Regions from separate parts of the Streptococcus hepaticus genome, predicted to be linked through region 1. Evidence: predicted binding sites of a transcription regulator. Region 1 holds the regulator's gene; the other holds the start of a gene.
What was found. The regulator NrdR, encoded in region 1, represses ribonucleotide reductase genes. The targets are predictions, from matches to a motif close to ACACNATATATNGTGT.

Region 1 (10,777 bases):
CTCATCACTGAGTCTGTGTTTGCGCGTTATATCTCAACTTACAAAGAAGAGCGTGTACATGCTAGCAAGGTTCTTCCAAAGCCAGCTCAATTTAACTATGAAGGCGACAAGGCTGAATTGATTGAAAAAATCCGTCAAGCCCTTTACTTCTCAAAAATCATTTCTTATGCACAAGGTTTTGCACAGCTCCGTGTGGCTTCTAAAGAAAACAACTGGGACTTGCCATTTGCAGATATCGCGTCAATCTGGCGTGCAGGATGTATCATTCGTTCACGTTTCTTGCAAAAAATCACGGATGCTTACAACCGTGAAGCAGACTTGGCTAACCTTCTCTTGGATGAATACTTCCTTGATGTAACGGCTAAGTACCAACAATCTGTTCGTGACGTTGTGAGTCTTGCTATTCAAGCAGGTGTGCCAGTGCCAACCTTCTCAGCAGCTATCACTTACTTCGATAGCTACCGTGCAGAAAACTTGCCAGCTAACTTAATCCAAGCACAACGTGACTACTTCGGTGCCCACACTTATGAACGTAAAGACAAAGAAGGGATCTTCCATTACTCATGGTATGATGAAAAATAAGATATGGCCAAGAAGATTTTAATTGCAGGTAAAGAGCGAAATCTGTCGCATTTTGTATCCATGGAATTGCAGAAAAAAGACTATATTGTGGATTACGCAGCGACGGGGCAAGAAGCGCTCCAGCTTGCAAATGAAACAGATTTTGATCTTATTATCATGAGTTTTCAGTTATCTGATATGACCAGTAAGGACTTGGCTGCTAGTATTCTTAGAATCAAGCCAGCAACGGTCATCATTGTGGTTGCGGAGCCGGATGAAGCGGAACGATATGGTGATGAAATCCGTTCTTATGCGGTTTCTTACACCATAAAACCCTTTGTCATTCAAGACTTGGTTGGTCAAGTAGATATGATTTTCCGTGGTCGTGATTTTATTGATGAGCATTGTAAGCAGGTGAAATTGCATGCGGCTTATCGTGATTTAAAGATTGATTTTCAAAATCGGACGGTGACGCGTGGGGCAGAATTAATTTCCCTTACCCGTCGCGAATATGACCTATTGGCGACTCTGATGAACAGTCAGGATACCATGACACGGGAACAGTTACTGGAAAAGGTCTGGCAGTATGAATCTGGAACGGAGACAAATGTCGTGGATGTTTACATTCGTTATCTTCGAGGAAAACTAGATTTGCCAGGTCAATTATCCTATATTAAAACCATTCGTGGTGTTGGCTATGCCATGCGTGACTAATGGAATATCAATTGCAATCAGATGAGGGTTCTCTCATCTGATTTTTTGGTAGATTTAGTGTATAATAGTTAAAAATTTCGTGAAAAAGGAAGTTCTATGAAGACTACATTTAAAGAAAAAATACTGCTGATTACCTTTTCTGCCTTGGTACTCTTAGCGGTGCTGCGATATGAGGAAATGTTGAAGTTGATTTCTCTTCTGTTAGGAAGCGTCAATTCGCTATTGATCGGAGCTATTTTTGCTTTTGTCCTCAACGTTCCCATGAAAAAATTAGAGCACCTTATCGAGAAGGTGCCGTTTTTAAAAAAATCCAGCCGTCCCGTAGCTATTGCTGGGGTTTTGGTAGCCTTTGCTTTGATTGTAACGGGCTTGGTCATGATTATCCTGCCGACCTTGACGACCACCATCTCTCAACTCGTTAGTGTAACCAATGAGGCGATTCCTAAGCTTGTCTCTACGCTACAAGAAAATGGCATTCTATCAAGTAAGGTAGGGCAACAGGTTAATGGATATGTCAGCAAGTTTACGGGTTGGGATAGCTTGTCGGGCTATCTTACCAAGTTTTTAACAGGTTTGGCAAGCAATGTTTCGGGAATTTTTTCAAATGTCTTAACCTTGATTATGGCTTTCTTTTTCACACTGAGTATTCTAGCCAGCAAGGAACACTTACAGCATATGACCTCTAAGTTGCTCCATGCAATTTTTCCAAGAAGAGTGGTTCAGAATGTGACCTATGTGGGGGAAGTGATTATTGATACTTACGACCGCTTTCTCATGAGCCAAATCGTGGAAGCCTGTATTATCGGACTCTTGGTTTTTACAGGCTATTCGCTATCAGGGATTCCTTATGCAGCGATGGCAGGGATTTTGGCGGGTGTGCTTTCCTTTGTGCCTTACATTGGTCCTTTGTCGGCTTGTTTGATTAGTGCCCTTTTTGTGGCGGTGCAAAATCCGCTCTTGGCCCTGTGGTCTATTGTTCTCTTTCAGTTGATTCAGCTGATTGAGGGGAATGTTATTTATCCGCGTGTGGTGGGGCAATCCGTTGGTCTTCCGACTTTGTTTACCCTCGCTGCAGCCTTAATCGGTGGAAATCTCTTTGGTCTTTTGGGAATGGTTTTCTTTACGCCGATTTTCGCAGTTCTATATCGCTTGGTTCGTGAATGGACCTATGACCGCTTGGCGGAAAAAAAGAGTTTGGAAGAGGAGTGAGTTCAGCTTACTCCCTTTTATTATGCCTAGAAGTATGGTACAATGAGATGATAATGATAAAATGGGGGAGAGAAGATGCGTTGTCCAAAATGCAATAGCTTGAAGTCCAGTGTGGTAGATAGTCGGCAGGCTGAAGATGGCAATACAATCCGTCGTCGTCGTGAATGTGAAAAGTGCGATTATCGTTTTACAACCTATGAGCGCGTAGAAGAAAAAACGCTGGTTGTGGTCAAAAAAGATGGCACGCGTGAGCAATTTTCGCGTGAAAAAATCTTTAACGGTATTATCCGCTCTGCGCAAAAACGACCAGTTTCTAGTGCAGAAATTGATGACGTTGTTAATCGCATTGAACAAAAAGTTCGTGCCCAAAGTGACAACGAAGTGGAAAGTGATGTCATTGGTAACCTCGTCATGGAAGAACTGGTGGATTTAGATGAGATTACCTACGTTCGCTTTGCTTCTGTCTATCGCTCTTTCAAGGATGTCAGTGAGTTGGAAATTTTGCTTAAGCAGATTACTAAATCGGGCAAGCACAAAAAGCAGGATTAAGCTATGAAACCAAACGATACCTATGCCTACTTGGCTGGTCAGCAGATGACACCAGATTTTGCTAGTTTGGCAGTTTGTTACCAGCCTATTCTAGGTTTGGAGGCGACAGCACTCTATCATTACCTCTGGTCTTTTTATGACAATGGGGCTGGTCGTTATAAATTTAGCCGTGTACTCAATCATTTGGGCTTGGGGACGCAGGCTGTTGAAGCGGCTATGGATCTCTTGTCTGCTATGAAACTGTTGGACGTTTATCAGGTAGATGAGGAAGTGCGTCTGCAAGTTCTCCCTCCCCTATCTAAGCAGGAATTTCTCAAACATACTCTCTACCATTCTCTTCTCGTGAAAAAAATTGGGGAACCTGCAGTTCAGTTACTCTCTCAGGATTTACCCGCAATTGAGCAGAAAATCACCAAGCAATTTTCAGATGTTTTCTCAATGGAAGGACAAGTTCAGATTTCAATTAAGCCCTTAAAAGACTTCGATATGGTTTCTTTTAAGCAGTTAATGGCACGGGATTACTTGCGTTTTCACGATGAACAAGCAGATACACTGGCTTTACACCATTTGTCTGAGAAAGCTGGATGGACTTGGTTTGAAGCCTATCAAGTTGCTAAGGAAACGGCGATTGATTTTGTCATTTCCACCAAGCGGATGGAACAAAAAGTACAGAATAAACCTGTGAGCAAGGGGCAATTTTCTAGTCAAGAACTTTCATTGATTCAAGAAAGTAAAAAACACAAGCCAGTTGATTTCTTACAGTTGCTTAAAAATAGTCGTAAGGCAGCTATGACAGCAACTGAGCGAACCTGCTTAAAAGAAATGGCGCAGCTAGGTTTACTTGATGAGGTCATCAACGCTATCGTTCTTTACACCTACAATCGGGTAGATTCAGCCAATCTCAATGAAAAATATGCTCTCAAGGTGGCCAATGACTTCTCTTATCGTGGCATAAACTCGGCAGAAGCAGCTGTATTAGCTCTACGTGAAGGTACAAAGCCTGTCAAACCAAACTCAAAAACTCCGACAAGTAGCAATGTACCTGAATGGAGCAAAAAAGAAGTTAAGCAAGAAAAAACAGCCCAAGATCAAGAAAAACTGGAGGCGCTTCGTCGCCAGATGTTGGGGCAAGAAAGTAAGGGAGGTGACCTATGAATCCAGTGCAAGAAAACATGAAAACTGAAAATCGCGGACGGAAATCATTTCAAGAGCTCTATGCTGAGATTGTCAGTGATGTGGAAGTGGCGGATTTTATCGCACAGCATGGCTTGACGGAAGAGGAGGTCAGTCGCTCCCTTTCTAAGTTTTTTGAATACCTCAATGAACGGAAAAAATTCCTAGCCAAGGATCCAACCTACATTGCTCTTGGTTACAAGCCTGTTTTGGTTATGAATGAAGGGTACGCAGATGTTTCTTACCAAGAAACGCTGGAATTGGTCGAGTACCGCAAGGCAGAAGCTATTAAAAACAGGATTCAGCTGATTTCGTTGCCAGCTAGTCTCAAGTCTATCACAGCAGTAGATTTAGACTTTGAAGATGTCAATCGTATGCCGATTTACGAAGCAATTAATGAATTTTTGAGTCGGGTCGGACGTGATAACAAAGGACTCTATGTCTTTGGAAATTTTGGAATTGGCAAGAGTTATCTCATGGCCTACCTAGCTCATCAGCTGTCCCTTCGTCATGAAATGTCAACGACCATGCTTCATTACCCAACCTTTGTTGTGGATATTAAGAATGCCATTAGTTCGGGTTCAGTTAAGGAACGGATCGATGAAGTTAAAACAGCAGAAGTCTTGATTTTAGATGATATTGGTGCGGAGCAGCATTCATCTTGGGTACGAGACGATGTCTTGCAGGTTATCCTACAGTACCGTATGCAGGAAAATTTGCCGACTTTCTTCACTTCTAATTTCTCATTTGCAGATTTGGAACGACATTTTTCAGCAGGGAAATCGGGGGACGAAACCTGGCAAGCCAAGCGTGTCATGGAGCGCATTCGTTATCTAGCTCGTGAACTTCATTTAGAAGGGGGAAATCGTCGTCATGAATGAAACTATTGAATTGATGAAAAGGCATGTCTCTGTTCGTTCCTTTACGGGGGAGACTATTCCAGCTGCTGACCTGACAGCGATATTAGAGGCTGGTCAAGCTGCTTCTAGCTGGAAAAATTTCCAGTCCTACTCGATTATCAAGGTGCGTTCGGCAGAACAAAAACAAGCAATATATGATGTGCATCCTCAACCATGGATTTTAAAATGTGATACTTTTTTGATTTTCCTAGGGGATCTTAATCGGGCGGAAAAAGCAGTAACCTTATATCAAGAGGAGTTTCATGCGGATGGTGTGGACAATCTCTTGGTGACTTCTGTTGATGCAGCTTTGGTGGGACAAAACGTCCTCTTGGCTGCAGAGAGCATGGGCTATGGTGGTGTCTTCATCGGTATGATTCGTCAAAATGCAGATGAAATTGCTAGCATTTTGCAACTTCCAACCTATACTTATCCTATTTTTGGGATTGCTTTGGGTGTTCCTAAAAAGCACAATGAAGTCAAACCTCGATTACCACAGGAAGTCTTGGTCTTTGATGAAGTTTACAAAGAGCAGTCTGAAAAGGTCATTCAGGATTTTGACCAGGTTATGACAGACTACGCAGGTGCTCGTCAGACGGAATTGTGGTCAGAGAGGATTGCTCAGCAGTTTGGTCATCCAGAACATCCGATGACAGCAGCATTTTTGAAAGAACAGAAATTATTGAAATAAAGGAGGCCATATGGCTTTACCAACTATCGCGATTGTCGGACGTCCTAACGTCGGCAAATCGACTTTGTTTAACCGGATTGCGGGAGAGCGCATTTCCATCGTGGAAGATGTAGAAGGCGTGACACGTGATCGGATTTATGCGACATCTGACTGGCTCAATCGCAAATTTTCTATCATTGATACAGGTGGTATTGATGATGTTGACGCGCCATTTATGGATCAAATCAAGCACCAGGCTGAGATTGCTATGGATGAAGCTGATGTCATCGTCTTTGTCGTGTCTGGTAAAGAAGGGATTACCGATGCGGATGAATATGTAGCCCGCATTCTTTACAAGACCCATAAACCTGTCATCCTAGCAGTTAACAAGGTTGATAACCCTGAGATGCGCAGTGACATTTATGATTTTTATGCGCTTGGTTTGGGGGATCCATACCCAGTTTCATCTGTCCACGGGATTGGGACAGGGGATGTCTTGGATGCAATCGTAGAAAACCTACCACATGAAGTGGAAGAACAAAATCCAGATATGATCAAATTCAGCCTAATTGGTCGTCCAAATGTTGGTAAATCAAGTTTAATCAATGCGATTTTGGGAGAGGACCGTGTTATTGCTAGTCCAGTTGCAGGGACCACTCGTGATGCCATTGATACACATTTTACTGATGCAGAAGGTCAAAAATTTACCATGATTGATACTGCAGGTATGCGTAAATCTGGTAAGGTTTATGAGAATACAGAGAAATACTCTGTGATGCGTGCCATGCGTGCCATTGACCGTTCGGATGTAGTGCTCATGGTCATCAATGCAGAAGAAGGCATTCGAGAGTATGACAAGCGGATTGCTGGTTTTGCCCATGAAGCTGGAAAAGGTATGATTATCGTTGTCAACAAATGGGATACCATTGAAAAAGACAATCACACCATGAAAAATTGGGAAGACAACATTCGTGACCAGTTCCAATATCTATCTTATGCCCCAATCATCTTTGTGTCTGCCTTGACCAAGCAACGTCTCCATAAGTTGCCAGCCTTGATCAAGCAAATCAGCGAAAGCCAGAATACCCGTATTCCATCAGCTGTGCTGAACGATGTCATCATGGATGCCATTGCCATCAACCCAACACCAACAGATAAGGGTAAACGCCTCAAGATTTTCTATGCGACTCAGGTTGCGACAAAACCGCCGACATTTGTGGTCTTTGTCAACGAAGAAGAACTCATGCACTTCTCCTATATGCGTTTCTTGGAAAATCAAATTCGTAAAGCCTTCGTCTTTGAAGGAACACCGATTCACTTGATTGCCCGCAAGCGGAAATAAATGAAGCCAACCTCCTTTGGGAGGTTTTTTCTTACTAAAATTTAGCGATTTTCCCTATTTATTGTTAGAATAGAAGAACTGATCTGAAAGAGGTGTGTATATGGGATTGGGACAATTAACTGGGACTTCTTGGCATGTTGGGAAATTTACGCGGAGTGAGGGTGATGAAAAGCGTCACCGAGGGCGTTGCCAGTTTTTTGAAAAGGGCTTATGTTTGAAGCTGGAAAATCGTTGTCAGGGCTCTGCGAGATGTGCTATTTATCGAGAACGAAGAGCAGATTTTCAAGAAGAATTACCGACCTTCCGTCAGGTGCTAGAAAAACAATTTTACCGAGGACGCATGGTGGTTCATCCTCAATTTGGGGCAGGACAGATTAAGGATCTCACAGATGAAAAGCTAATTGTGACCTTCTATGGCGACAAAACCATGACCTTTGCCTTACAATTTGTCTTAGAGAAAAATATTTTCCATTTTACCCAGTAATCAAGTCTTGTCAGTTTTCCTCGTCTATGCTAAACTGGAGTCACGGGGCCATAGCTCAGCTGGGAGAGCGTTTGGCTGGCAGCCAAAAGGTCAGGGGTTCGATCCCCCTTGGCTCCATTTTTTGATAAAGCAAAGAAGGTCTAGGCCTTCTTTTTTGCTAGCAAATCCTGTAATAAAGCCTTTTCTTGTGCTATAATAGAGAGATAAGGAAAAGGAGAAACTATGGCCAGAATGATGCCGGGACGGGTCCGTCAAGAGGGAATTGAGCTCTATGAGGCTGGAAAATTAAAGCTGATAAAATCTGCTCATGCAAGTCTCGATTTTGAGATTGAGGGGGAGCAATTTTCCTATGCCCTGGACGAAGAAAAGGTCAGTTGCTCTTGTTCATTTTTCGCGCAACGATCCTACTGTCCTCACCTGGCAGCTGTAGAATATTATTTAAAAAATGATCCAGAGGGAAAAGAGGTTATTGAAAACCTGACACAAACTGGTGCTCAAGAAGAAGAGAGAGAAAGACGGACTTATTTTGGCGGTGTTTTTTTAGATAAGATTTTACCCTCTAAAGAAGAAGTGGGAGTGCGTTATCAGTTGTCTGCTGAGGGGCAACTCATGCTCTATGATCAAAACATTGATTGGACTTTGAAAATCAGCCGCTTACCTGATCAGCGGTCCTATATCATCCGTGATATAGGTGCTTTTTTGAAGATTGTACAAAAAGGTGCTTCTTATCAGATTGGTAAGAATTATTATGAAAAGCTATCCTTTACGGCTTTTGATGATGCTAGTCAGGATCTTTTGCAATTTTTATGGCGCCTCGTTCCAGAAAAGTCCCTTTTAGAAAGTGAAGTTTTGGTGAACTTTGGTCGTCACCTTCGTTTGCCTCTGGCTTTTTTTGAAGAAGGATTGGACCTCTTGCAAGATTTGTCAGCCTTTACCTTTCATCATGAAAATGTGGATTATGATAATGTAGAGCTACAAATTTTGGATGCCCATGCGGGACTCTATCATTTTAGCGTTGAGGTGCAGCCCCAGCTGATTGAGTTGCAGATTGAGGAGAAGCCTAAGCGGGAACTGCTGTACGGTCACTACGTTATCGTTGATAACCGTCTCTACCAAGTACAGCCCCAAGAGGAGCGGATTATAAAGGCTGTAAAAGAGATTTTGTCCAAAGATGACAAGGGACGAAAAACGGTTCAAGTTGATTTTCAAGATAGAGATAAGTTAGCGATCAGTCTCCTGGAATTTGGAAAAATTGGCACAATCACAGCGCCTAAGAGATTTACCATCCAGGATTTTCAGCCCATCTTCCAGTTTGACAAAGAGGGAATGAATGGTATTTCTCTTCAACTTGTGCTGAAATTTGAGAAGTGTCAGATTAGCAGTCAAGAAGAGTTGGACAGACTCCCCTTTGCTTATCATTATCAACATTTGGAGCAGGTTTTTAGTCTTCTGCATGAGGCTGGTTTTTCAAGGCATTTTCAAGGGCAGAAATCCAATTTAGCAGCGCAGGATTGGTATGAATTTTTTGTAAAAACTCTTCCTGGCTTGAAGCGATTGGGACAGGTTGTCTTGTCAAATGCTATCCAATACTTATTTGTTGAGCAGCCGCCGACGATAGAAATTGACCGTAGCGGTTCGCTTTTGGATGTTTCTTTTGACTTTACAGGGATTGAAGAAGACGAAGTAGAAGAAGCTTTGGAGGCGCTTCTTTCAGAGGAAGCTTATTTTACTAGCCGAACAGGCCGTGTCTTGGTCTTCGATGAAGAGAGTAAAAAGGTCAGCCAGACCTTGGCATTTTTACGAGCGAAGTCGGCTGGAAATGGCAGTCTGCAGTTATCGGCTCTGGCTTCTTACCAACTACTTGAAACCTTCTCGGGTCAGGATCGCATTTCTTTTACAGAGAATTTTCAGACTATGGCCTATGAGCTGACTCACCCAGGGGACTTGGTCTTGCCGGATTTACCAATTCAGGCGGAGATTCGTGATTATCAAAAACGGGGGATTCAGTGGCTGTCTACCTTGGACAAGTATGGCTTTGGCGGTATTTTAGCGGACGATATGGGGCTTGGAAAGACGCTGCAATCCATTGCCTTTCTAGTAAGTCATACGACAGCTGACTCGCGGGTATTGATTTTAGCGCCGTCTAGTCTCATTTACAACTGGCAGGAGGAGTGCCATAAGTTTGCTCCTCAGTTGGATGTGGCAGTTATTTATGGCAATAAGGCAGAGCGAGAAAGTTTGCTGGCGGAGAATCATCAAGTTGTAGTGACCAGCTATGCCTCTTTCCGTCAGGATATTGAGCTCTATCAGGCCAAATCTTATGACTATCTTTTCTTAGACGAAGCGCAAGTCATGAAGAACTCTCAGACCAAGATTGCCCAGCATTTGAGGGAGTTTGAAGTGGGAAATTGCTTTGCCTTGTCTGGGACACCGATTGAGAATAACCTCAATGAGATTTGGTCTATTTTCCAAATCGTCTTACCGGGACTTTTACCAGCAAAATTAACTTTTGGAAAAATGTCAGCTGAAGAAGTGGCTAAAACTATTCGCCCCTTTGTCCTCAGGCGGAAAAAAGAGGATGTGCTAGAAGAGTTGCCTGAGTTGATTGAAGTCAATGTTCTCAACGAACTGTCTGATGACCAAAAGGTAATTTACTTGGCTCAACTTCGCCAAATGCAAGAACGGGTGGCTACAGCCAGTGAGTCTGAAATCAATCGCCAAAAGATTGAAATTTTATCTGGGATTACGCGTTTACGCCAAATCTGCGATACGCCAAAATTGTTTATGGATGATTTTGATGGTCAGAGTGGCAAGCTAGAAAATTTGAAAGAATTATTGCTTCAACTCAAGGAAGGCAATCATCGTGTGCTGATTTTCTCTCAGTTCAAGCAGATGTTAGATATTATTGAACACGAACTGGATCAGCTTGGTTTAACTAGTTATAAATTGACAGGTTCGACGCCAACTCATCTTCGTCAAGAGATGACGACGGCCTTTAACACAGGTAGTCGCGATGTTTTCTTGATTTCTCTGAAAGCAGGTGGCGTGGGGCTCAATCTGACAGGAGCGGATACGGTTATTTTAGTTGACCTTTGGTGGAATCCAGCTGCAGAACAGCAGGCTATTAGCCGTGCTCACCGTATGGGACAGACTGAGACTGTTGAATTTTATCGTAT
Region 2 (10,777 bases), on a different contig from region 1:
CAAATCTGCGCAAGCCATTGGCGGAGCCGTTGGGAAAAATCCTCTATCGCTGATTATCCCTTGTCACCGTGTGCTGGGAGCAGATGGGGCTTTGACGGGTTATGCCGGTGGAGTAGAACGGAAGGCTTGGTTATTGGAGCACGAGAAAAGGAGCTAATATGTACACATTTTATGAATATCCGAAATGCACGACTTGTCGCGCGGCTAAGAAGGAGTTAACCCAATTGGATTTGGAATTTGAAGCCATTGATATTAAGACCAATCCGCCTCAAGTAGAAATATTACGTGGTCTTTTGGAGAATTCACCTTTGGAACTGAAGAAGTTCTTCAATACTTCAGGAAATAGCTACCGCGCATTAGGCCTCAAAGACAAGTTTGACAGTTTGTCGGTAGACGAAGCGTTGGCGCTATTAGCTAGCGATGGCATGCTGATTAAGCGACCAATTCTGATCAAGGATGGCAAGGTCTTGCAGATTGGCTATCGGACAGAATATAAAGAGTTAAGCTTAGACTAGTTTTATTTATAACATACTGAAAGCAGGGAGAAATCTTTGTTTTTTGTATTGATTTGGGACGAAGACTTTGGTAGAATGGTCACTAAAAAATTGGAGACTATTTTATGAAAAAGAAGAACATAGTTGCTCTTGGTGGTCTTGTGACTCTTGCTGCCCTTGCTTTAGGGGGCTATGTCTACCAGAAACAGTCTCCGTTACCTCAGAAGGATTTTTATAAGTTTGTTAATCATGACTGGTTGAAGAAAACGGAGATTCCCAAAGATGATGTTGAGATTTCTAGCTTTTCTGAATTGCAGGCGAGTATCGATGAGGAATTGGTTAAAGATTTGCAGGACATCGCTGAGGGAAAATTGACGACCAATCAGCCAGCGATGGAGTCAGCTGCTAAATTTTACAATCAATTAGCGGATGAAAAGACTCGGGAAAAATCTGGAATGGAGGCTGGTAAGCCCTATTTGAAGGATATTGAAAATTTGCAGTCCTTGGAGGACTTGAAGAAGGTAGCTAACCAGCGCTTAGAAATGGGCTTGGTCATGCCATTTTATTCGACGCCAGAGGGGAAAAAAGTCTAGTTTCATGGGCCTAGCTTGATTTTAGAAGATGCTTCCTATTATGAGGATGAAAAAGGTAAGAAAGAATTACTGTCTACATATGAAAGGTCAACAGTTGAACTTCTTCAAAGCTATGGTTACTTAAAACAAGAGAGTCAATAATTGGTAAAGGACAGGCAGGAATTTGACCAAATCCTACTCAAGTTCTTATCAAGTGGTGAAGAGGAAAAGAGCTGGTCAGCCATGGCTAAAATGCATGATACGTTTCGCCTAGATGAGATTGCTCGTCATTTTGTTCAGCAAGTGGAAAAGGTTCATATTGATGATTCGGTCTATTTTTCAAATCTTAAGCAGATTTTAAATGAAAAGAATTTTCCTCTCATCAAGTCTTGGTTGTTGGTTGTACAGGCTCGAGATATGGCTTATTACTTGACACCAGAAGCAAGTGATTTGGTACAGTAAACTTCTCTCAAGCAGTACGGGGCAAGAACAACGACGTCAGTCAAGAAACAGGCCTTGGCTTTGGTGGAGGACTCCTTTTCAAAAAGTATCAGTCATCATTATCGTCAACAACACCAGTCTGACCAAACGGATCAGGCAGTTTCGGACATGGCAGAGGCCATCCGTCAGGTGCATATCGATCGGATGAAGAAGAATGGCTGGGTGTCTGAGCAAACTAAAACAGCAGCCCTTGAAAAATTAGATAAATTGAAAATTGTTATTGGCTATCATGATCAAGCTACTCTTTCGGAAAATGATTTGCAGGTAGATGAGACAGCTAGTCCGTTAGAAAATCACTTTGCTCTTAATAAAGCGCAGTTGACTTACCAGCGCCAGCATTTTTCAGAAAAAGTTGATCGTGGTGAGTCGTTGCTGCCAAATTATATGGTAAATGCATTCTATAGTCCTTTAGGAAATATGATTTATCTGCCAGAGGATATTTTGAATGCACCATTTTTTGATAGTCAAGCTAAAAAAGGGACCAACTACGGAGCCCTTGGAAGTATTATTGGTCATGAAATGACGCATGCCTTTGATCCACAGGGAGCCAATTACAATGCGGACGGTAAATTTGGAATTTGGTGGCGTTTGGAAGATTATCAAGCCTTTCAGAAAAAGACTTATGAATTTATCTACCAATGGGATGAGTTGACCTTGAATGGAAAGCAGTTGCAGGGCAAGCAGTATTTACAGGAAAATATTGCAGATGCAGGTGGTTTGTCGGTAGCTTTGGAGGCATATGGAAAGGCAGATCTTGCTTTCTTTGAAGGTTATGCTAAGACCTACGCTGCTAAGCAAACTCCAGAAAATCAGGAGTACTTGCAGAGATTTGACTCACATGCCCCAGCTAGTTTGCGGGTTAATCAGCAGTTGAAAAATATGGATGTCTTCTATGAAGTCTACGATATTAAAAAGGGGATGCCATGTACTTACCACCAAAAGAACGCATCTCTCTTTGGTAAAAAAGAATCTGAAACAGTTGTCCCAGACTAGTTTAGATATACTTGCTCGCTTCTTTGATAGATAAGGGGGCGAGTTTTTCTTTGTGTTGCTGAAGGAAGGTACGCACCCAGTTGGGATTGACTTTGGAATAATCGCGCAGGGCCCAACCGATAGACTTGTTGATGAAAAATTCTTTACTACCAAGGTTGAGAAGAATAATTTTTTCAAGTAGGTCTGTATCGGTCTTTTCTTTGCGACCAAGTTGGTGGTCAATAGCAAGGCGGCAGAGCCAGAAATCCTCTGACTGAGCAAACTCGAGCATGAGATCACGAATGCGGTCATCAACGATATTACCAAAAATCCTATCTAAGCTATCAATGGAATCCCACCATTGGTGACTAGTTGCGTAGGTGAGGAGCTTTGGAATATCATCGAAGGTCAGAAGTGTTTGCTGGGATTTCAAATAGTCACAGACAAAATAATCTAACTCGCGATGAGGAAGATTCCAAGCCAAATCCAGTAAGTCCCAGTCCAAGAATTTAGCCTTTTTATCTGCTGCGATAATATCCTTATAAAGTAGTCGGCGGGCAGGCGTACGGACGCCGAAGAAGGAAAATTGATGACGGAGGTAAGCGGACATGGCTTCTGCGTCTTTAGGATTTGCTGCCGCTTCAAATCGATTTACTAAGAGATTGTATTTTTCTTGTGTATTCATTGTTTGAATTATTTCCTTTTTCAAATGAGTAATAAGGTATTATATGATGAAAGTGGTGGTAAGTCAATTCTTTTGTCCAAGCCTGTCGCCGTCTTTCTAGCGCCAGCCATGTTATAATAGAGAAAAGGAGAAACTATGGTTTTATCAAAAAAGCGTGCTAGAAAAGTATTAGAAGAAATTATTGCCCTTTTTCCAGATGCTCAGCCAAGTCTGGATTTTCGCAACCACTTTGAGTTGGTGATCGCAGTTCTCTTGTCGGCTCAAACGACAGATGTTGCTGTTAATAAGGTTACCCCAGCTCTATTTGCTGCTTATCCAACGCCTCAAGCCATGGCGGAAGCTAGTGAGGCTGATTTGGCAAAATACATTGCAAGCTTGGGGCTCTATCGCAATAAGGCGAAATTTATGAAAAAATGCGCCCAGCAGTTAGTTGATGACTTTGATGGTGTCGTACCACAAACGAGGAAAGAGTTAGAGAGTCTGGCAGGAGTGGGGCGTAAGACGGCAAATGTGGTGATGAGTGTGGGATTTGGCATTCCAGCCTTTGCCGTAGATACCCATGTGGAGCGGATTTGCAAGCACCATGATATCGTGAAAAAATCAGCGACACCGAGAGAAGTGGAAGACTATGTCTGTTCGGTTCTTCCACCTGAAAAATGGTTGGCAGCTCACCAAGCCATGATTTATTTTGGGCGTGCTATCTGTCACCCTAAAAATCCAGAGTGCCACCAATACCCGCAATTATATGATTTTTCGGATTGTTGAGAGTGAGATAAATGAGATTTTAACCACTACGTTTTATGTTCCAATCAACATCAATAAAGGAGCTAGACTTGTTGCCTAGCTCTCTTTTTATGGAAAAAGCCATAACACCATTAGTGAACTAATGATGGCTAACAGGGCGCAAGCTAAAGAAAATGCTAGCACAATGAGTGGTTTTTGATAGGGATATTTAGCCTTTTCTACCCGTTTTTCTATAGTATCAAGGGTTCGTCCCTCGGAGATGGCGACAATTTCTTTATAGGTTTGTACATCATATTTCTTTTTAAAGGCTTCAATGCGATTGGCATAGAAAGATAGGGGAATGAGCAATAAAGCCCAGAGAAGGAAACCCCACCAACCTAAAAAGTGCAGTAGCGGAAAGGCGCTAAGAGCGGAAATAATCATCAATGCCAACATATAATAGGTATCGTGACTGAGCCTGTCTTGTTCTTGATGAGTGATGATGATTTTCATTTCTTCCAAATCTCCTTTTATAAGAGTATCAAGAGTCACTTGAAAAATCTGACTGAGGAGTAGCAAACTATGAATATCGGGATAGGTTTTATCATTTTCCCAGTTTGAAATACTTTGTCGACTGACATATACTTTTTCAGCCAGTTCTTCCTGTGAGAGTTGTAGTGATTTGCGGTAGTTGACAATTTGCTGACCAAGTTTCATATTTTTCTCCTTTTGATATCATTAGTGTACTCATAGAAGCCATTTTTGTCTATCAAAAGTCTTTTACATCTAATATTGTTAGCTTTTTTATAGTTTATCACATAGTTGATACGAGGTTGACAAGAAAAATTCCCTATCAATGAGATAGGGAATCTGTTTATAATTCAATTTCTAAGACAATCGGTGTGTGGTCTTGACGAGCACCAGAGTCAATCATATCAGACTTGGTAATCTTGTCAGCAAGGCGGTCAGAGGTCAACCAGTAGTCGATTCTCCAGCCCGTATTGTTGATTTTTGAGGTCTTGCTACGTTGTGCCCACCAGCTGTAAGCATTCAAGATATCACCGTGCATGTGGCGGAAGGTATCGGTAAAACCTTTTGATAAGAGGTGGGTAAAGCCAGCTCGTTCTTCGTCGGTAAAACCTGGGGAACGGCGATTACTGTTTGGGTTTGCCAAGTCGATTTCCTTGTGGGCTACGTTGTAGTCACCTGTTGCGAGGACAGGTTTTTGGGCATCCAATTCTGCCAAGTAAGCTGCGTATTGGACATCCCAAATTTGACGGTCTTCCAAGCGTTTCAAGCCGTCACCAGCATTTGGTGTGTAGACTTGTGTGACGAAGAAATTGTCAAATTCCAGCGTAATGATACGTCCCTCTGCATCCATGGTAGTAGGAGCACCGATTTCAGGGAAAGTGATAGTAGGTGTCCACTCCTTGCGGTAGAGAAACATGGTACCTGCATAGCCTTTGCGGGCTGGCTCTACAGATGAACGCCAAGCAACCTCGTGATTTGGGAAATAGTCAGATAAGATTTCCAAGTGTTTTTTGGTAGGCCCTTTGGCAGAGAGTTTAGTCTCTTGAATGGCGATAATATCTGCATTTTCAGCTACAAGTGTATCAATAACAGCGCGTGAGAGGAGGGCGCGTGGCGAATCGCTGGTAAGAGCAGCGTTGAGGGAATCGATGTTCCAAGAAATGAGTTTCATAATCTTTCCTTTATTTTTTTTTTGATATTTAACGGAGTTCGGTCTGGTAGCCGTGGTCTAGATGTCCACGATAGTAGAGTTCAGATAGGTCAGGATTTTCCATGACTTCCAGCATGGTCAGAAGGTCACCTGCGGTATTATCTTTGGTGAGAGAAGATTTTGGGAGCCATTTGACTTCACCTTCTTCAGAAGAGCGAAGTGTCCCGCTGAATTGATTAGTACGGTAGAGAAAGACTAAGTAGCGCTCGTTCTCACGAGTTGTCCAATTTTTCATACCGACCAGACGAGGATTTTCAATGGTTAGCCCTGTTTCTTCATAGACTTCACGGACGACCGCTTCATGGAGGGATTCATCCCCTTCAATATGACCACCAGGAAAGGCAATCCCATGCCAGCTATAAAGCTCGGCAGGTCGATCTTGGACGACTACGTTTCCATTTTCATCCTCGATAAGGCACATATTGGTCAAAATAACAGGCTGGCTTCTACTCATAGGAACTCCTTTTCTATACTGGACATATTTTACCAAAAATATGGATTGAGTGCGAGCGTGAGTGATTGAAAAACTATTTAGAAAAATTTCGAAATAGTTCTTGACGATTAAAAAAGAAGGAGTATAATCTATTTAGAAGAATTTCAAAATAGATAGGAGGACAATTCATGGCATTCGCAAAAACGTTTAAGGCATTATCAGATCCCGTCCGCCGAGATATCTTAACCTTATTGAAAAATGGACACCTGTCAGCAGGAGACATCGCCTGCCAATTCGATATGACGGCGTCGACCATTTCCTATCATCTCAAACTGCTCAAACAAGCAGATTTGATTATGGAAAGACGGGAGAAAAATTTTATTTATTACGAGCTGAATACCTCTGTTTTGGAAGATATTCTGGTCTGGATTTCTGATTTGAAAGGAGATTCTCATGAAAATCAATAAAAGATTATTAGTACTGACTTCCCTTATTTGCCTCCTACCAATCGTTTTTGGACTCTTGGTCTGGAAACAATTACCGACTCAAGTTCCAACACATTTTGGATTTTCGGGAGAGGCAGATGGCTATTCGAGCAAGATTGAAGCGGTATTTATCCTGCCTCTCATTTTGCTGGCACTACATATTTTTACCATTGTTTTTACAGCAATCAGTCCCAAATCAAGTAATGTCGGTCCTAAAATAACCAAGATTATTTACTGGATGCTTCCTCTACTAGCCCTGTTGGTCCAAGTTAGCACCTTTTTAGTGGCACTTGGTTATCTGAAAAATCCTAGTCAACTGATTATTGGCTCTATCAGTCTGCTCTTTATTATCTTAGGGAATTACTTGCCAAAACTTCGTCAAAATTACACTGTTGGAATCAAGTTGCCTTGGACCTTAAATGATGAGAAGAACTGGAATCGCACTCATCGTATGGCAGGAAAAGTTTGGGTCGTTTGCGCTAGTCTGTCCTTGCTGACTTGTCTATTTCCAACCCTCACTCCTTATATTTTTCTGCCAAGTATTGCGCTGATGATCTTGGTGCCGGTGATTTATTCCTATCAGATTTCAAAAAAAGAAGCCTAGAAAATTAGGCTTCTTTGCGTACGTCATTCATTTTTTCTGAAATCAAGTCAAATACTTTTTCCCAATCAGTGTCTTGCATGACATCAAAATGATCGGTATCAATCATCATTTTAGGGCTGTAATCATAACGGTCATACCAATCTTGATAATGAGAGTGGAGGAGTCGATAGTAGTCTTCTAGTCCATTTTCAGTAGTTGGTTGCTCGAAGGAACGTCCACGTTTTTTGATATTATTCATAATATGGTCAAAGCTACCATTGAGGTAAATCAACAAATCTGGTGCTTTTTTAGGAAGTCCGTCGATTTCCTCCATCATATTATCCAATAATTCAAGGTAGAGATTGTATTCTTCTTGGCTAATATTTCCTTGTAAGGTATTGATATAGGTGAAAAGAGCATCTTCGTAGATAGAGCGGTCCAAAACATTGTCATCTGCCAGATAGGCCTCTTTGATTGATTTAAACCGTTTGTTTAAGAAATAAATTTGTAAAGCAAAACCGTATTTATCTGGCTCTTCATAATATTTATCTAAAATAGGATTGTTGTCTACTGGTTCAAAAAAGGCTTCCGTTCCCAATGCTTCAGCCAATCGAGATGTGTAGGTTGTTTTTCCCACACCGATCATGCCTGCTAGTATTATCACGATAGTGATGTACCTCCGAATATGATGTTATAGTTGAGCGTTTCAATGGTAAGATTGAAACAACCACAATAGATTGTATAATCCTTACAATTATAACACTAAATAGGAATTTTACAAGGGTAGTGTAGGGAAGGTTTGTCTTGGTTTGTTACGGATACCTTGTGGTGTGGACTATAAAAATCACTGGAAATATGGTAAAATGTTTCAGTTAGGGAATAGTACTTGCTCTATCTCCCGATGAATAACGCGTCTCATTTGCGCGAAAGGAGTCATTATGACAGATAAGAAAAACTTTTATATTACTACACCGATTTACTACCCATCAGGGAAATTGCACATCGGGTCTGCCTACACAACTATTGCCTGTGATGTTTTAGCACGTTACAAACGGCTCATGGGCTATGATGTGCATTACTTGACAGGTCTTGATGAGCATGGTCAAAAAATCCAACAAAAGGCTGAAGAAGCTGGTATCACCCCACAAGAATACGTTGATGGCATGGCCAAAGGCGTTAAAGAATTGTGGGAGCTTTTGGATATTTCTTATGACCAATTTATCCGTACCACAGATGATTACCATGAAGCAGCCGTTGCTAAAATTTTCCAACGTTTGCTTGATCAAGGTGACATTTACCTTGGCGAATACACTGGTTGGTACTCAGTTTCTGATGAAGAATTCTTTACAGAAAGCCAGTTGGCAGAAATTTACCGTGATGAAAATGGCAGGATGATTGGTGGGGTTGCCCCATCAGGTCACGAAGTGGAAAAAGTGTCTGAAGAGTCTTATTTCTTCCGCATGAGCAAATACGCTGACCGCCTTAAGGCTTACTATGCAGAGCATCCAGAGTTCATTCAACCAGACGGTCGTATGAATGAAATGCTTAAAAACTTTATCGAACCAGGTTTGGAAGACTTGGCAGTTTCTCGTACAACCTTTACTTGGGGGGTTAAAGTTCCTAACGACCCTAAACACGTGGTTTACGTTTGGATTGATGCCCTTTCTAACTATATCACTGCCCTTGGTTACAATAATGACCTACCAAACCACATGGACAAATTCTGGGGCAATGATGTGTCTCGTGAAGTCATCCACATGATTGGTAAGGACATCCTTCGTTTCCACTCCATCTACTGGCCAATTATGTTGATGGCCCTTGATTTGCCATTGCCAACACGCCTGGTCGCTCACGGTTGGTTTGTCATGCAAGATGGTAAAATGTCTAAGTCTAAAGGGAACGTGGTCTACCCAGAAATGTTGGTAGAACGCTTCGGTCTTGATCCATTGCGTTACTACCTCATGCGTTCATTGCCAGTTGGTTCAGACGGTACCTTCACACCTGAAGACTACGTTGGACGTATCAACTATGAATTGGCTAATGACCTTGGAAATCTTTTGAACCGTACGGTTGCTATGATTAACAAATACTTCGGTGGTGAGGTTCCGGCCTTTGCGACAGCAACTGAATTTGACGCAGACTTAGCAGCAGTTGTAGCTGATAGCATTGCGGGTTATCACAAACAAATGAAGGCTGTTGATTACCCACGTGCCCTTGAAGCGGTTTGGACAATCATTTCACGTACCAACAAGTACATTGATGAAACAGCTCCTTGGGTACTTGCCAAAGATGAAGCTGACCCTGACCGCGACAAATTGGCGGCGGTAATGGCTCACTTGGCAGCTAGCCTCCGTGTCGTAGCGCATCTCATTCAACCATTCATGATGGAAACTTCAAATGCTATTATGGAACAATTGGGACTTGCCTCTGCCTTTGCCCTTGAAACCCTTGAATTATCAGGACTTCCAACAGGTATCAAAGTGATTGCTAAAGGAACACCAATCTTCCCACGTCTAGATATGGAGAAAGAAATTGCCTACATCAAGGACCAAATGAATGCTGGCAAAGCGCCTGTTGAAAAAGAGTGGGTGCCAGAAGAAGTGGAATTGACCTCAAGTAAGGACCAAATCAAGTTTGAAGACTTTGACGCTGTGGAAATTCGCGTTGCTGAAGTGATCGAAGTTGAAAAAGTCGAAGGGTCGGACAAATTGCTCCGCTTCCGCTTGGACGCAGGCGACGCTGACCACCGCCAAATCTTGTCAGGAATTGCCAAATTCTATCCAAACGAACAAGAATTGGTCGGTAAAAAACTCCAAATCGTAGCCAACCTCAAACCACGTAAAATGATGAAAAAATACATCAGCCAAGGGATGATTCTCTCTGCAGAACACGATGGCAAATTGACTGTTTTGACGGTTGATAGCTCAGTTCCGAATGGAGCGATTATTGGGTAAGAAATAATGAAAACAGCGGTTTTTAGTGCCGTTGTTTTTGATTGACATAGAGTAAAAAACAAAACAGACTAGAACTTTCGTTCCAGTCTGTTTTGTTATCAGTTTTATAAATTTTGTAAAGCAGGTACGATAATAAAGATTGTAATGACCATATTTGCGACAACTAAGACAAGGCCGATGATGTTGAGGATTAGCTCTAATTTGTAATCGAAATCAGAGTTTTTCTTGCCGTTAAAAGCGAATACCAGGCCGATGATTCCACAAATCAAACCGACGATAGGCAAGAGGATACCACCAATAATAGAAATAATTCCAAGCACAAGTGGTGCAACTTTTTTCTTTTCTTGAATCATAAAAAATCTCCTTTAATTTACTAGTGTTTAGTATACCATCTATTTATTTGAAAGTCAAATTATTTTTATACAGAATAAGCTAGCGGAGTAGGAGTCGTTATCTAAATAATACTGAGGGATCACATGCTTAAGATGTTGAATGGGGACAGTTGATTATGTGTTTAAAGGAATCCGTTCTTTTTTGAAAAGACATCTAGCGTTTACCAAGGTATGGAAAATTATCGTTGAAAGAAGTGTGCGTATTTTCAGTATGTGTAGAATAAAAATATGAATATTTAATA

Region 2: the regulator NrdR is predicted to act here: its motif matches at 7,917-7,932, upstream of ACHUFA_RS03575 (deoxynucleoside kinase).

The regions. Positions count from the first base shown of each region.
Region 1 covers NZ_JBINIY010000001.1:200,448-211,224, forward strand. The annotation lists gene gndA (NADP-dependent phosphogluconate dehydrogenase) at 1-582, shown strand, start outside; gene ACHUFA_RS01085 (response regulator transcription factor) at 586-1,275, shown strand; gene ACHUFA_RS01090 (AI-2E family transporter) at 1,372-2,484, shown strand; gene nrdR (transcriptional regulator NrdR) at 2,560-3,033, shown strand; gene ACHUFA_RS01100 (replication initiation and membrane attachment family protein) at 3,037-4,188, shown strand; gene dnaI (primosomal protein DnaI) at 4,185-5,087, shown strand; gene ACHUFA_RS01110 (NADPH-dependent oxidoreductase) at 5,080-5,796, shown strand; gene der (ribosome biogenesis GTPase Der) at 5,807-7,117, shown strand; gene ACHUFA_RS01120 (hypothetical protein) at 7,218-7,601, shown strand; tRNA gene ACHUFA_RS01125 (tRNA-Ala) at 7,646-7,718, shown strand; gene ACHUFA_RS01130 (pilus expression-regulating Snf2 family helicase) at 7,824-10,777, shown strand, end outside.
Region 2 covers NZ_JBINIY010000002.1:224,336-235,112, forward strand. The annotation lists gene ACHUFA_RS03510 (methylated-DNA--[protein]-cysteine S-methyltransferase) at 1-157, shown strand, start outside; gene ACHUFA_RS03515 (arsenate reductase family protein) at 159-515, shown strand; gene ACHUFA_RS03520 (hypothetical protein) at 620-1,087, shown strand; gene ACHUFA_RS03525 (hypothetical protein) at 1,229-1,528, shown strand; partial or broken gene ACHUFA_RS03530 (hypothetical protein) at 1,577-1,783, shown strand; gene ACHUFA_RS03535 (M13-type metalloendopeptidase) at 1,826-2,560, shown strand; gene ACHUFA_RS03540 (DNA alkylation repair protein) at 2,562-3,224, opposite strand; gene nth (endonuclease III) at 3,360-3,989, shown strand; gene ACHUFA_RS03550 (helix-turn-helix domain-containing protein) at 4,077-4,664, opposite strand; gene ACHUFA_RS03555 (exodeoxyribonuclease III) at 4,822-5,649, opposite strand; gene ACHUFA_RS03560 (8-oxo-dGTP diphosphatase) at 5,678-6,142, opposite strand; gene ACHUFA_RS03565 (autorepressor SdpR family transcription factor) at 6,310-6,588, shown strand; gene ACHUFA_RS03570 (SdpI family protein) at 6,575-7,210, shown strand; gene ACHUFA_RS03575 (deoxynucleoside kinase) at 7,215-7,853, opposite strand; gene metG (methionine--tRNA ligase) at 8,128-10,143, shown strand; gene ACHUFA_RS03585 (hypothetical protein) at 10,248-10,496, opposite strand.